Regions from separate parts of the Cupriavidus sp. 86D6 genome, predicted to be linked through region 1. Evidence: predicted binding sites of a transcription regulator. Region 1 holds the regulator's gene; the other holds the start of a gene.
What was found. Region 1 encodes FNR, which switches genes on or off when oxygen is low (the NO sensors DNR and NnrR bind a similar motif). Its sites were predicted from a motif close to TTGATNNNNATCAA; they were not measured.

Region 1 (6,017 bases):
GGCGGCTTCGGTACGCGCCTTGCGGCCGCCCACCTTTGTCACGCCACCCTTGCCACCGCCCTGCTCGGCCTTGGCCGGCGCCTTCAGGCCGATGTTGGCCATCAGGTTGCGCACGTCCGTGGCTTCCAGCTCCTGCCAGCGGCCGCGCTTGAGACCACGCGGCAGCAGGAACTGGCCGTAGCGGGTGCGGATCAGGCGCGACACGGTCAGGCCGACGGCTTCGAACATCCGGCGCACTTCGCGGTTCCGGCCTTCGGTCAGCGCCACGTGATACCACTGGTTCACACCCTCGCCACCGCCGTCGGCGATGCGCAGGAAGTTGGCCTCGCCGTCGTCGAGCTGAATGCCATGCAACAGCGCCTGGCGATCGGCTTCCGCCAGTTCGCCCAGCGTCCGCACCGCGTATTCGCGCTCCACGCCGTAGCGCGGATGCATGAAGCGGTTGGCGATATCGCCGGACGTGGTAAAGATCAGCAGGCCTTCGGTGTTGAAGTCCAGGCGGCCCACCGCCACCCACTTGCCGTTCTTGATGCGCGGCAGGCTGTCGAATACGGTCGGACGGCCTTCCGGGTCCGACTGGCTGACGATCTCGCCGGACGGCTTGTGATACAGCAGCACACGCGGCGGCTTGGTCGTTACCTTGCGATGAATCAGCTTGCCGTTCACGCGGACCTGGTCGGCCGGCAGGATGCGCTGGCCGATATGCGCGGGCAGACCGTTGACGGACACCCGGCCCTGCAGGATCAGCTCTTCCATCTCGCGGCGCGAGCCCAGGCCGCCTTCGGCCAGCACCTTGTGCAGCTTCGGCGCATCGTCATCCGACGTCAGTTCGCGCACCGGCTTGGCCTTGGTGCGCGGCACGACGGTATCTTCCTCGTCGAACTGCTCGGAGATCACGAAGCGGAACACGTCCTCGGCACCGGCGGCAGCCTTGGCGCCACCGGTCTTGCCGGCCGGCTTCGCCGACTTGTCGCCCTGACGCTGTTCGCCACGGGCGCCCTGCTTGCCGGCACCCCCCTGATTCTTGCGCTGGCCATTGCGATTGCGCTTGCCGGCCTGTTCGGCCGCCGGCTTGTTGTCGCCGTCGACCAGTGCGGCCTTGCGCTGCGGCTGCTGGCGGCGCTTGCGCTGACCAGGCTGGGCCTGTGCCTCGCCACCGTCTGCCTGCCGCGCCTCTGGCGCACCGGCATCGGCGGCAGGCGCCGGCTTGCGGCGACCACGGCTACGCGGCGCGGCGGGCTGGGCGGTTTCGCCCCCCTCGGCCGGTGCCGGCGCGTCGCCATCGGCGCGACCCGCGTCCCGATCCTGCGCGGCCTGGCGGCGCGAAGCCACCAGATTGCGCAAACCGCGGCGGAGCCCCTTGCGGCGCGGCGCGCCGTCGGCGTCATTTCCCGTATCGGGGGCGCCGGTGTCACCCGGCACGTCCGGCTGGCGGACGTCTTGCTCAGCGGAATCAGACAAAGTATTCACTATCGATGTTGCATGTTGTTCAGTTGGACACACGCTCGTCGTCGTCCTCGGTCGAGAACGGCATATCGCCATTCCGGTCCGCAGGGTCGGCGGGCGCCGCTTCGGGCGCCCCGGTGTCCATGTGGAAGCCGTTGGCATGAGCCACCGGCGCGTCTTCCTGCCCGTCGTCTTCAGGCATCCGGGCGGCGCTGATATCGTCTTCGGAGGCATCGCCGTCGGCGACTTCCTCGCTGGGGGCGGCAGGCCCCGCTTCGTGTTGCTGTCCCGCCTCGACAGGCCCGGCGCCCACCTCCGGCCCGGCGGCCTCGACGGTCAACGCGGCTGCCGGTTCGGCAAACGCTTCCTCGTCGCCGGCAGGCGGGTTAGCCGTGGCGATTTCTTCAAAATCGATGGCCTGCTGCTCCAGGAGCGCCGCTTGCGCCTGCGCCTGGGCATCCTCCAGCGGGGGCAGTTCGTCCAGCGAACGCAGGCCAAGGTCATCCAGGAACGCCTTGGTCGTCGCGTACAAGGCGGGACGACCGGGCACGTCGCGATGGCCGATGACTTCGATCCAGCTGCGATCCTCGAGTTTCTTGATCACGTCCGTGCTGACCGTCACGCCCCGGATTTCCTCGATATCGCCACGGGTGACAGGCTGGCGATACGCGATGATCGCCAGGGTCTCCATGACCGCACGCGAGTACTTGGGGGGCTTTTCCGGATTCAGCCGGTCGAGAAATTCCCGCATCTCGGGGCGGCTCTGGAAGCGCCAGCCGCTGGCCAGCGCCACGAGTTCGACCCCGCGCGGCTGCCAGTCCTGCCGCAGTTCCTCGAGCAGCACTCGGATCGTGTCGGCACCGACGTCGTCGGCAAACAACCGTCGCAGATCGCCAACGCGCAGCGGCTCCTGCGCACAGATCAGCGCGGTCTCGAGGACGATCTTCGCCTCTTGGGTATTCATGTGATTGCGTGCAGCCTGTCTTTGCACCTGCCCCCGGACGAATCCCGGAGCACTGGAGATTGCAGATACAGCGAGGCCGAAGCCGCCGCCATTTCATCGCGCAGCCAGCTCGCCTGCCTAATGCAGCGCAGCCGTGCGCACCTCGTTCTTTTGCATCGAAATGCCGGGTCGATCCGGCAGGAGATCGTCCGGCGCTGGCCAGTTTCACCAGTCAACGGACCTCTTGCGTCGCGCCTTCTCCCTTCGGGGCGGACATTCGCCAGGGCCACCAGATGGCCAAGACGGCAAGAAACAAAACGGTATCGGCTCAGGCAACCCTGCCCTGACCGGCGCCATTTCCCAACCGCAGCCGGTCTTTTAACCAGATCTTTTGAACCGGATGGACTGTTGAGACGTTCTCGGCGCACCGGAGTGGCCAAAAACCCTGGGCACGCTCCCCAGATCAGGAATGCGGCCCCAGCGGCGCCCCGAGCAATGGTGCGGCGCGATACCGTGGTTCCGTCGATTGTATGGCATTCCCGGCCCCGCCCGCAACCCGCCCTTGTGGCCGATTCAGAACACCACGCAAAAGCCGTGTTGGGCCAGCGTGTCCGGGAGCCAGATCGACCGGGCCACGCCGAGCACGCCGAAGCCGATCACCAGCAGCCCCGACGCGACCCGCACCACAGGTTTGCGCGAGAGTTGCCGCAGGTACCCCGACAGCCCGGAGATCACCAGCAGGTTGGGCAGCGTGCCGAGCCCGAACGCGCCCATCACCAGCGCGCCCGACACCGCGTTGCCTGCCAGCAGTGCCAGCGCCAATGCGCCATAGATCATTCCGCAAGGCACCAGCCCCCAGGCCAGACCCATACCGTATCGGCGCAACAGCGGCGTTGCGCGACGCTCGCCACGTAGCCGCACCGGCAGTCGGGCGGTCATGGCCCGCGCACGCTGCACCACGTGCACGGCGGCCAGAGAGGCGAGCCGCTCGATCCAGTCGGAACGCATCACGCGTCCACGCAACAGCCACACACCGGTGAGTACCAGCATCATGCTGCCCCCGGCATAAAGCCATCGCTGCAATGGCAGATACTCCTGCCGCCACGCCGTCGCACCGACAGCACCCATCACCGCACCCAGCAGCATGTATGTCGTGATGCGGCCTGCATGCATGATGCACAGCGCAGTCCACCACTGACGAGCGGTACGGTGTATGACAATTGCCACATCGCGGTGCTGTTTCTGCTCCGCGGCAATAGCAATTCCTCCACACATGGCCGCGCAATGCATGCCACCGAGCAATGCCATCAGAAAAACGCTTAAAAGCACACCAAAAGGCAACTGTTCCTCGCTTCTGCGTCACATGACGCTGTAAAATGCCTGCATCGCGCCCTCGCTGCAAGCGCATTCATAACGAGCACTTCAATTGTTGACTTCCATTCCCGTCACCGAGATGTCGCCCCGTTGCTCAACGTGTGCCATGGGCCAGCTTTGCCTGCCCGTGGGCATGTCGCAACAAGACCTGGCGAAGATGGACACGCTCGTGCAGGAACGCGTGCGTGTTCACAAGGGCGAAACGCTTTACCGGATGGGCGAACCGCTCAATGCGGTCTACGCCATTCGCTTTGGCACACTGAAGACGCACGTCACGATGGAAGACGGGCGCACACAGATCACGGGCTTCCATCTGCCCGGTGAAGTCATCGGCCTCGATGGCCTCAGCGAGATGCAGCACGCCTCCGACGCCACCGCGCTGGAAGACGCCGAAGTCTGCGTCGTACGCTACGACGACCTGCAATCGCTGTCGAGCATCCTTCCCTCGCTGCAAGGCCAGTTCCTGCGCCTGATGAGCAAGGAAATCTCGCAGGACCAGGTCATGCTGATCACGCTCGGATCGATGCGCGCCGAAGAACGTTTGGCTGCGTTTCTCGTCAACATGTCCGAGCGTCTGTCGGCGCGCGGTTATTCGTCCACCGAGTTCGTGCTGCGCATGAGCCGCGAGGAAATCGGCAGCTACCTGGGCCTGAAACTCGAGACCGTCAGCCGCCTGTTCTCGCGCTTTGCCGAAGCAGGCCTGATCCAGATTCGTCAGCGACATGTGAAGCTCGTCGATATGGCAGGCATCAAGCAGGTGTACAGCCGGTCCTGCTGAAAGCCAGGGCCACGCATCACGACAAAGGCCGCGCCGGAGCCATCCAGCGCGGCCTTTCTGTTTGCAGCGCCTGTTCTGCATTGCTATTCGAGTTCATCGGTGTCGCTGAGCTTCACCGGCATCGTGTACAGCGTGAGCCCGCTGGACAACGCGCAGAACAACCACGCGACCAGGAAGCCAACGGTGTAGATCGCCTGCCGGGAAGCTTCTACCGGTTGTCCGAAGAAGCTGAGGTCTCCGGGATCCACCACCGAGAACACCACCGCCGTGGCCGCACCGCCCATCAGAAACGCCGGCCATAGCACCCACATCAGCCAGCGCAGTCTCATGGGCGCCTCGCAGCGGGTTCAGCGCGATCGGCACCGGCCTTCTCGACCACTAGTCCGTGGCGCGTGGCATCGTTCACCGGCACATCGGCATGGGTGTTTGCCAGCCAGATCGTGATACCGCAAGCGACCATCGCCAGCAGCGGACCACTCATCAAAATCCAGGGCCATGGCTCCCTGTACCAGGGCTTTGCGGGGTGTTGGGTCATTGCGCTCTCCTATTGGCATTCGTCCCGGCTCACCATCCGTGACAGCATCACAGATCGCGAGGCACGATGAAACTCGTGCTTTGCCGGATATCCACTTTCCGATCGGTTTCGGTCTCGGCGGTGACCGTCACCTCGATCTTGTGCGTACCCTGCTTCGCATCGTCGATCGGCACACGAATCCGGATCGGCAGCAGCCGGTTCGACGTGGGCGACAGCGATTCCGCGCCATGGTCGTACTCCACGACCATGCCCTGCAACGCGTCGCTCTGCGCCTGCACGTGAAACTTCATCGGCGCCTCGGTGGCGTTGATCAGTTGCAGCCGGTACACGTTTTCGATCCAGCGCCCTTCCACTTCGCGCCCGAGCGCGCCACGATCGCGAATGATGTCGACCTTGAGCGGCGCGCGCATGGCCAGCGATGTGACGAAGCCTGCCGTCAAGGCGAGCCAGATCGCCGTGTAGACAATCGTGCGCGGACGCATCAGCCGCTTGCGGGCGTCCGATGCCGACAGCTTCTTGCGCATCGCGTTTTCCGATGTGTACCGGATCAACCCGCGCGGATACTCCATCTTGTCCATGACCTGGTCGCAGGCGTCGATGCACGCGCCGCAGCCGATGCACTCGTACTGCAGGCCGTCGCGGATGTCGATCCCGGTCGGACACACCTGTACGCAGATGCTGCAGTTCACGCAGTCGCCCAGGCCAGCCGCGTGGTGGTCCGCCTTGCGCGACCGGCTGCCGCGCGGTTCGCCACGGCCCACGTCATAGGTCACGACGTAGGTGTCGCGGTCCACCATCACGCTCTGGAAGCGCGCGTACGGGCACATGTACTTGCACACCTGCTCGCGCATGAACCCGGCGTTGCCCCACGTGGCAAACGCATAGAACAGCATCCAGAACGCCTGCCACGGACCGAGGGTCCAGTGCAGGACCTCGCCGCC
Region 2 (6,017 bases), on a different contig from region 1:
AGTCGAGGACACAGTCAGTCGCGCTGGCTTCCGGGGCGACCTACGATGCGTCATCGACAACCTTCTGCGCCGGCACGTGCCCTATCGCTACGCCGGCCCACCCTTGTCCGAGTACGCAAACCTTGTCATTATGGCGCCCGTCTGGGTCGGTCATCTCGCCGCACCGATGCGCAGCTTTCTGAGGGATCAGCGCCCGTTAGGGCGCGGCGTGGCGGCCGCCGCCGTGATGGCCGCGCGCGGCGGGTTCCGCGCTACCGAGGAAATTGCCGAAGCACTGGGTCGTACTCCGCACCCCGTGATGGTGTTGTTGCAGCGTGATGTCATCAGCGGCGATGCACGCCCCGACATCGACGCATTTGCAACGGCGCTGATTTCCCAGCCGACAACCGATCCCGGTACCTCTCCGCGCCCTGCATGGCTGTCGCCAAACGAAGCCTAGCGCGCATGCCACCGCGGGAGGGCCGACAGTAATGAGCAAACTGCTGCCTTCCCGTCGCCGACGGGCTGATTTGTGCCACATCAAGGGCCATATGCAAGAGTCTTCTAGATTGACGCATGCAGGGCCATCGTTCGATGGCCCTGCATGACCGAGACAGGAGAATGGAATGAAAACTGACATGGAACTCAAGCAGCTTATCGATGAGGAGCTCGACTGGGATCCCCGCGTAGCTGCCGCCGGTATCGGTGTCGAAGTGCACCAGGGAATCGTGACCCTCTCCGGCCACGTTGGTACGTACGCGGAAAAGATTGCCGCGGAATCCGCCGCCGAGCGCATAAGCGGTGTCAAAGGTGTCGTGGTCAAACTTGAGGTGACGCCGAAGTCAACGCTGGGCGACGAAGCTGTCGCGCTGGCCGCACGTAATGCGTTGCAATGGTATGTGCATGTGCCTGCCGAGAATCTGCACGTGGAAATCGAAAAGGGCTGGATTACGCTCCGTGGCACCGTCCAATGGGGCTTTCAACGCCGTGCGGCGGAAAACGCGGTCAGCCATATCCGCGGCGTGGTTGGTGTATCGAACCTGATCCGTGTCGTGCCGAAGATCGTGCCCGAGGCAATCGAAGGAAAGATCGAATCCGCGCTTCGGCGTCATGCGGAACGTGAAGCCCATCACATCTCCATCAACGCAAACGCCGGCGTCGTCACGCTAGAAGGAACCGTCGACTCGCTGGCCGAGCGCCGAGCCGCTGCCGGCGCCGCATGGTCCGCACCAGGCGTTTCCGATGTCGTCAACAATCTCCGCATACGATAGCCGACATCCAACATGCCTTACGTCAATACCCCCTCGAAGACCGAATGCGTGCGTGTGCCCGCCTATTCTGGTTTGAGTCCTGTCTTGGCGCGCCCTCGTTTCCCGCTTCCGATGGATTGATTCCATTGGATCCGATGCTGCGTCGGCGATACTTTGACCATCAGGATCAGCCGCCACAGCCGGTGGCTCAAGCACGCACGCAGCCTTTGGGGAAACGTCAAGGCATTCAAGACAGCCTGCATCGCCGTGCGCGCGTCCTGGCTCGGCCAGTGCGACATACTGATGCGGATTCGCGGATTGGCAAGCGCCATCTCCGAGCCACAGCAGACGGAACACCCTGCAGGGCCGCCGCGGGCTACAGCCCGGTCATGATTCGATCAATATCGATACCACACGGGATTCTCCGCCAGTGACACCAGTCACGCCACCAGCGTGGCTGGTGCAAGAACTGGTCTGGCGCGGTCCAGATCGATCGCTCTTATTTGCAGCAGAAAAACTTGCAGCATAAAACCGACGGTTATCGCGAGGCTTCCCCTAGCGCCTCGCCGGGAGCAGTCTCATGCGTGCGCGGCGCCTCCCTGACCAGAAGCACCGGCACGGCGGAGGATCGCGCCAATGATTCGGCTACGCTCCCTAGAAATACGCGCCTCAGTCCGTGACGCCCGTGGGTGCCCACCACCACTACGTCGGCGTGCGATGCGTTGATCTGCTCCAAAATCTGCCCGGCGACATCACCCAGACAGATGATGTTATCGATCAATGTCGTCGTGCACTTTACGCCGGCCTGTTCGGCCGCGCCTGCAGCGTCGCGCAAGAGATTCTTACCGTACTCCAGCAGTTCCGGAATGATATCCGCCCGGATTCCGTAACCGCTGTCGTACTGCAAGAACGAGTAGTCAATTACGTGCACGACTTCTAGTTGCGCACGGCATGCCGCCGCGAGCCCGATCGCCTCAGTCAGCGCACGCATGGCGCAGGCGCCGCCGTCAACGGCGACAGAACATGGTGATACATCGACCGTCTCCCAATCCATTCGCCCGGGCATGATGGCCAGTGCTTTGCGTAACGACCTGTCAGTTTCGATTCTGGTATAGCAGGTCGACCTGTAGTTGATTTGTGTCAACCCACGTTCGACCTACGATCAGCCCACGCTCAAGCGCGCGCCACACGCGATTTCACCTGTTCGATAAGTTCGAACACCATCATCCCCGCCGGCATGGCTAGGACGAAACCGGCGGCCTTCGGATATCCCGCTCCCAACGCCACCAATGCGGGCCCAGGGCAGAAGCCCGCCAGCCCCCAGCCGATGCCGAAGGCGGCACTGCCAAGGATCAGGCGCCATGTGATCGACGTGCTGGAGGGCCACTGCATCGGTAATCCGAACCACGAACGTGCACGGCGCCGGGCGATCAGAAATCCGAGTGCGGCCAGCGAGATCGCACCGACCATGACAAAAGCGAGCGAAGGGTCCCACACGCCGGCAAGGTCCAGGAAGCCCAGGACCTTGGCAGGGTTCGCCATGCCCGACACCATCAGGCCGAGCCCAAATACCAGCCCAGCTACCCACGCAGTGATCGTGCCCATCTCAGGCTCCCAGCAAATGACGTTGTACGAAGACGGTCAGGAAGCCGGCTGCCATGAAGGTAAGCGTGCCGGAAATCGACCGTACCGAACCGCGCGAGATTCCGCACACGCCGTGCCCACTGGTACATCCGCTTGCGTATCGCGTGCCGATGCCCACGAGCAAGCCGGCCACCAGTACTTGGGTCCAGCCAGCCTCGATGCTGGCAACGGCAGGATGACCCGCCAGGCGGCCCAGCACCGGTGCGGCGAGCAGCCCCGCAAGGAAGGCAATGCGCCACGCCATGTCGCGGCGAGGCATGCCCAGCAATCCGCCCAGGATGCCGCTGATGCCGGCAATGCGGCCGTTGAAAAGAATCAGCACGGCCGCCGCCAAGCCGATAAGAAGCCCGCCCGCGAGCGACAGCGATGGGGTGAAGTGATCAAGATCCAGCATCATGGGTTTTCCTATTCGATATTTACTCCTGAACCGCGGACATCGGGAGGTGCGAGAGGTTCCGACAGGCGCAATCGGCTCGTGTCGACGACGGCCGGCGCGGGCCGCCAAGAATCTGTGGCAACGTCGAATTGTCGCTGCCCGATGCGCCCGGCAGGACCACGAACCGGCTTTACTGTCTGGCATCAGACATGCCATGTTATCAGCCGCGCGCGGCTTCACCTTTCACCAGAATGACAGGGCACGGCGCATGAGCGATGACACGGCCCGCCACGGAACCGACGATGGCATCGAAGAACGCACCCCGGCCGTGAGTACCCATCACAATCGCCGACGCATCGACGGATCGTGCAAATTCGACGATGCGTTCTGGCGCGAATCCAGTGAGCGCGTGCTGCTCGAACGATACGCCGCCGAGGTTCAGGATCTCGGCGGCCGAGCGCAATGTCCGGCTGCTTTCATCCGCGTGCCATTCTGCCAGGTCGGTCGCGCTGATGTATGACTTCACCTCGCCCGACACGTCCGGCATGCAATGAATCAGATGGACGATCAATGGTCCCTTCAGCAATTTTCCGGCGGCCACAAATTGCGCCGCCGCATCGCTGTACGTTGACCCATCAGCGGCAAGTACGATGGATTGCATTACAGACTCCTTGAATCGAGGACGGCAACACACTTGTTCGGCGCACAGCACTGAAAAGGACACTAACGCGACACGGTGATTCTAAAACCGGTGTACCCGCCCTTGTTTTGACAAGGTAAGCGATCTATCCTCCATCGATTTGGGCTGGATCAAGGAAAAGGTCTTTGTCCTTCGCAGAGTACGGGGAACGGCGTGATTGTTATCATCGCATTATCGGCATGTTCGAGCGGGTGCACCCGAGACCTATTTCAAGGGACAACAGGGTCGTCTTTCATCCTAACCAACGAATGCCGGCGAAGGATGCCTTGTTTGTCAAAGGACAGTACCAGGCTGTACTTGGCGCTCCAAGCGGCTTCCCTGCGCCGCATCGGGACATAACCCTGATGGTTGTGGTCAAGCTGATAAGTCAGGATGCGGCCATCTTCCCACACCGCGCTCGGCTCGGCCAATTTCATGTACACGTCCTCCCGGGTTGTGACGCCGTCCTGCAGGAATGTCAGAAGGTGTGGATCGCCTGGAGGATAGCTCGCGCAAGCGGTGAGGATCGCCAATAGGATGACAATGGCACGGCGACGGGCCCAGATAGTTTTCATCGTCAATCATCTCTTCGCAAGACGCTCGGCTTGGCTCGCTTGTGGTTTACCGCAACTCTCGCAACGTTCAAGATCCCGCTGTCTTGCAGTTACATGCCAAATCGAAAATGCCCGCTGTGCAGCAAGATGCTGTGGGCGCCGGTCATCTCGAACAGTCCGCGGGCCATCGTCTCGATGGCACCCTTGTGCTTCTGATAGGCCACGAACAGGTCTTCTGGCTGACATGATCGCGCACCGAAATGGTCCTCCAGAGCTTCGGCCGTAATGCCGTAGCACGCCGGCGCACCATCGACGTGCGCCTGGCACTGAAGGCTTGGGCCTGCGGAGCAGTAGGTGGGCAACATGACTGAAAACTCGATTGTGCTCATGATGTGTTCGGTGAAATGTCGCCGTACCCTGAGATGTCACCTTCCCTAGACTAGGCGTTGGCGGGATCGGTGATTTGATTCACCGCAAGGGCGGAAGCATCGCACCACGCCGCGCGTGGGTTGCGCGCCGCCTGTCCGGTAGTGGGCGACATCGAAGCCGTAACTGGCGCCGTTGGTGACAGCTCGCCCTGGCCCCTTATCGTTGCATGACAAATCGCCTTGCGCTGTATCAACTGCCACCGCCCATGCGGACATAAAGTAAAGTCCAACGCGGCAACGCAATCACAAAGCGGATTCGATCATGAGCTTCCTTGGCAGTCCCCGCTCCTGGGTCAACGTCATGATCCTCGCTGCCTTCACCGCATCGGCCGGAACGGCCGGCGCCCAAGCGTCTGCGTCTGCAAGCACGCCCAAGACCGCCCTGCAGCAGGGCGCCACCAGCATTCCGTACCTGTCGGGCGGCATCGGCGCCGACGATGTGGCCCGCATGCGCGCGCTCGCGCCGCAGTTCAACGTGCACCTGCGGTTCCAGGATCGGTCGGATGGCGCGTCGCTTGCGGACGTCAAGGTGCTGCTGCTCAATGCGCGACACGAACGCGTCCTGCGCGTGGTGAGCGAGGGGCCGCTGTTGTATATGCGGGTGCCGCCCGGCCAATACTATCTGGCGGCGGTGTACCAGGGCATCATCCAGGAACACGCGCTGATCGTTGGCCGCAAACCAGTAGATCTGACCATCTCGTTCACAATGAATAGCGAGGAAGGCACTTGGCAGTACTGCAAGCGCCAGGCCAACCTGTGCGAAGGCATCACCCCGTAAGTGCGTGGCACGTCGAGGGCGGATGACGAGGCGAACACATGCGGGCGCGGAATCGGCGGCAGCCTCGCTCTGCGGAACATGAACCGGCCGCCTTCAGACAAGCAAGCCGTCGGCTTCGGTGAAGAGATTAGTGGCGTCGGCTGCCCGCCAAGGTCGAAATGGCACCGATGGCGGCAGACAGCAAGGCCACCGTGCCGATGCACCGCCATGGGTGCTCATGCACGTAAGCGTCGGTGGCCTTTGTGAACTCGCGTGTACGCTGGCGCGCGCCTTCGCGCAGCATGCCCATGCGTTGACGGAAGTCTTCCACGCGTCTTTTCATATCGGCA

Region 2: a site for FNR is predicted at 4,050-4,063, ahead of AC3G88_RS26440 (universal stress protein). Genes of this name have one in related genera too.

Annotation. Positions count from the first base shown of each region.
Region 1 is NZ_JBYPSB010000001.1:1,001,149-1,007,165, reverse strand. It holds gene rluB (23S rRNA pseudouridine(2605) synthase RluB) at 1-1,461, opposite strand, end outside; gene scpB (SMC-Scp complex subunit ScpB) at 1,490-2,410, opposite strand; gene AC3G88_RS04610 (sulfite exporter TauE/SafE family protein) at 2,963-3,730, opposite strand; gene fnr (fumarate/nitrate reduction transcriptional regulator Fnr) at 3,816-4,541, shown strand; gene AC3G88_RS04600 (hypothetical protein) at 4,625-4,870, opposite strand; gene AC3G88_RS04595 (hypothetical protein) at 4,867-5,076, opposite strand; gene ccoG (cytochrome c oxidase accessory protein CcoG) at 5,124-6,017, opposite strand, start outside.
Region 2 is NZ_JBYPSB010000019.1:6,474-12,490, forward strand. It holds gene AC3G88_RS26410 (flavodoxin family protein) at 1-439, shown strand, start outside; gene AC3G88_RS26415 (BON domain-containing protein) at 606-1,250, shown strand; gene AC3G88_RS26420 (hypothetical protein) at 1,313-1,561, opposite strand; gene AC3G88_RS26425 (universal stress protein) at 1,768-2,220, opposite strand; gene AC3G88_RS26430 (DUF6691 family protein) at 2,403-2,834, opposite strand; gene AC3G88_RS26435 (YeeE/YedE family protein) at 2,836-3,270, opposite strand; gene AC3G88_RS26440 (universal stress protein) at 3,470-3,910, opposite strand; gene AC3G88_RS26445 (hypothetical protein) at 4,159-4,503, opposite strand; gene AC3G88_RS26450 (DUF1488 family protein) at 4,593-4,871, opposite strand; gene AC3G88_RS26455 (hypothetical protein) at 5,173-5,688, shown strand; gene AC3G88_RS26460 (ElaB/YgaM/YqjD family protein) at 5,816-6,017, opposite strand, start outside.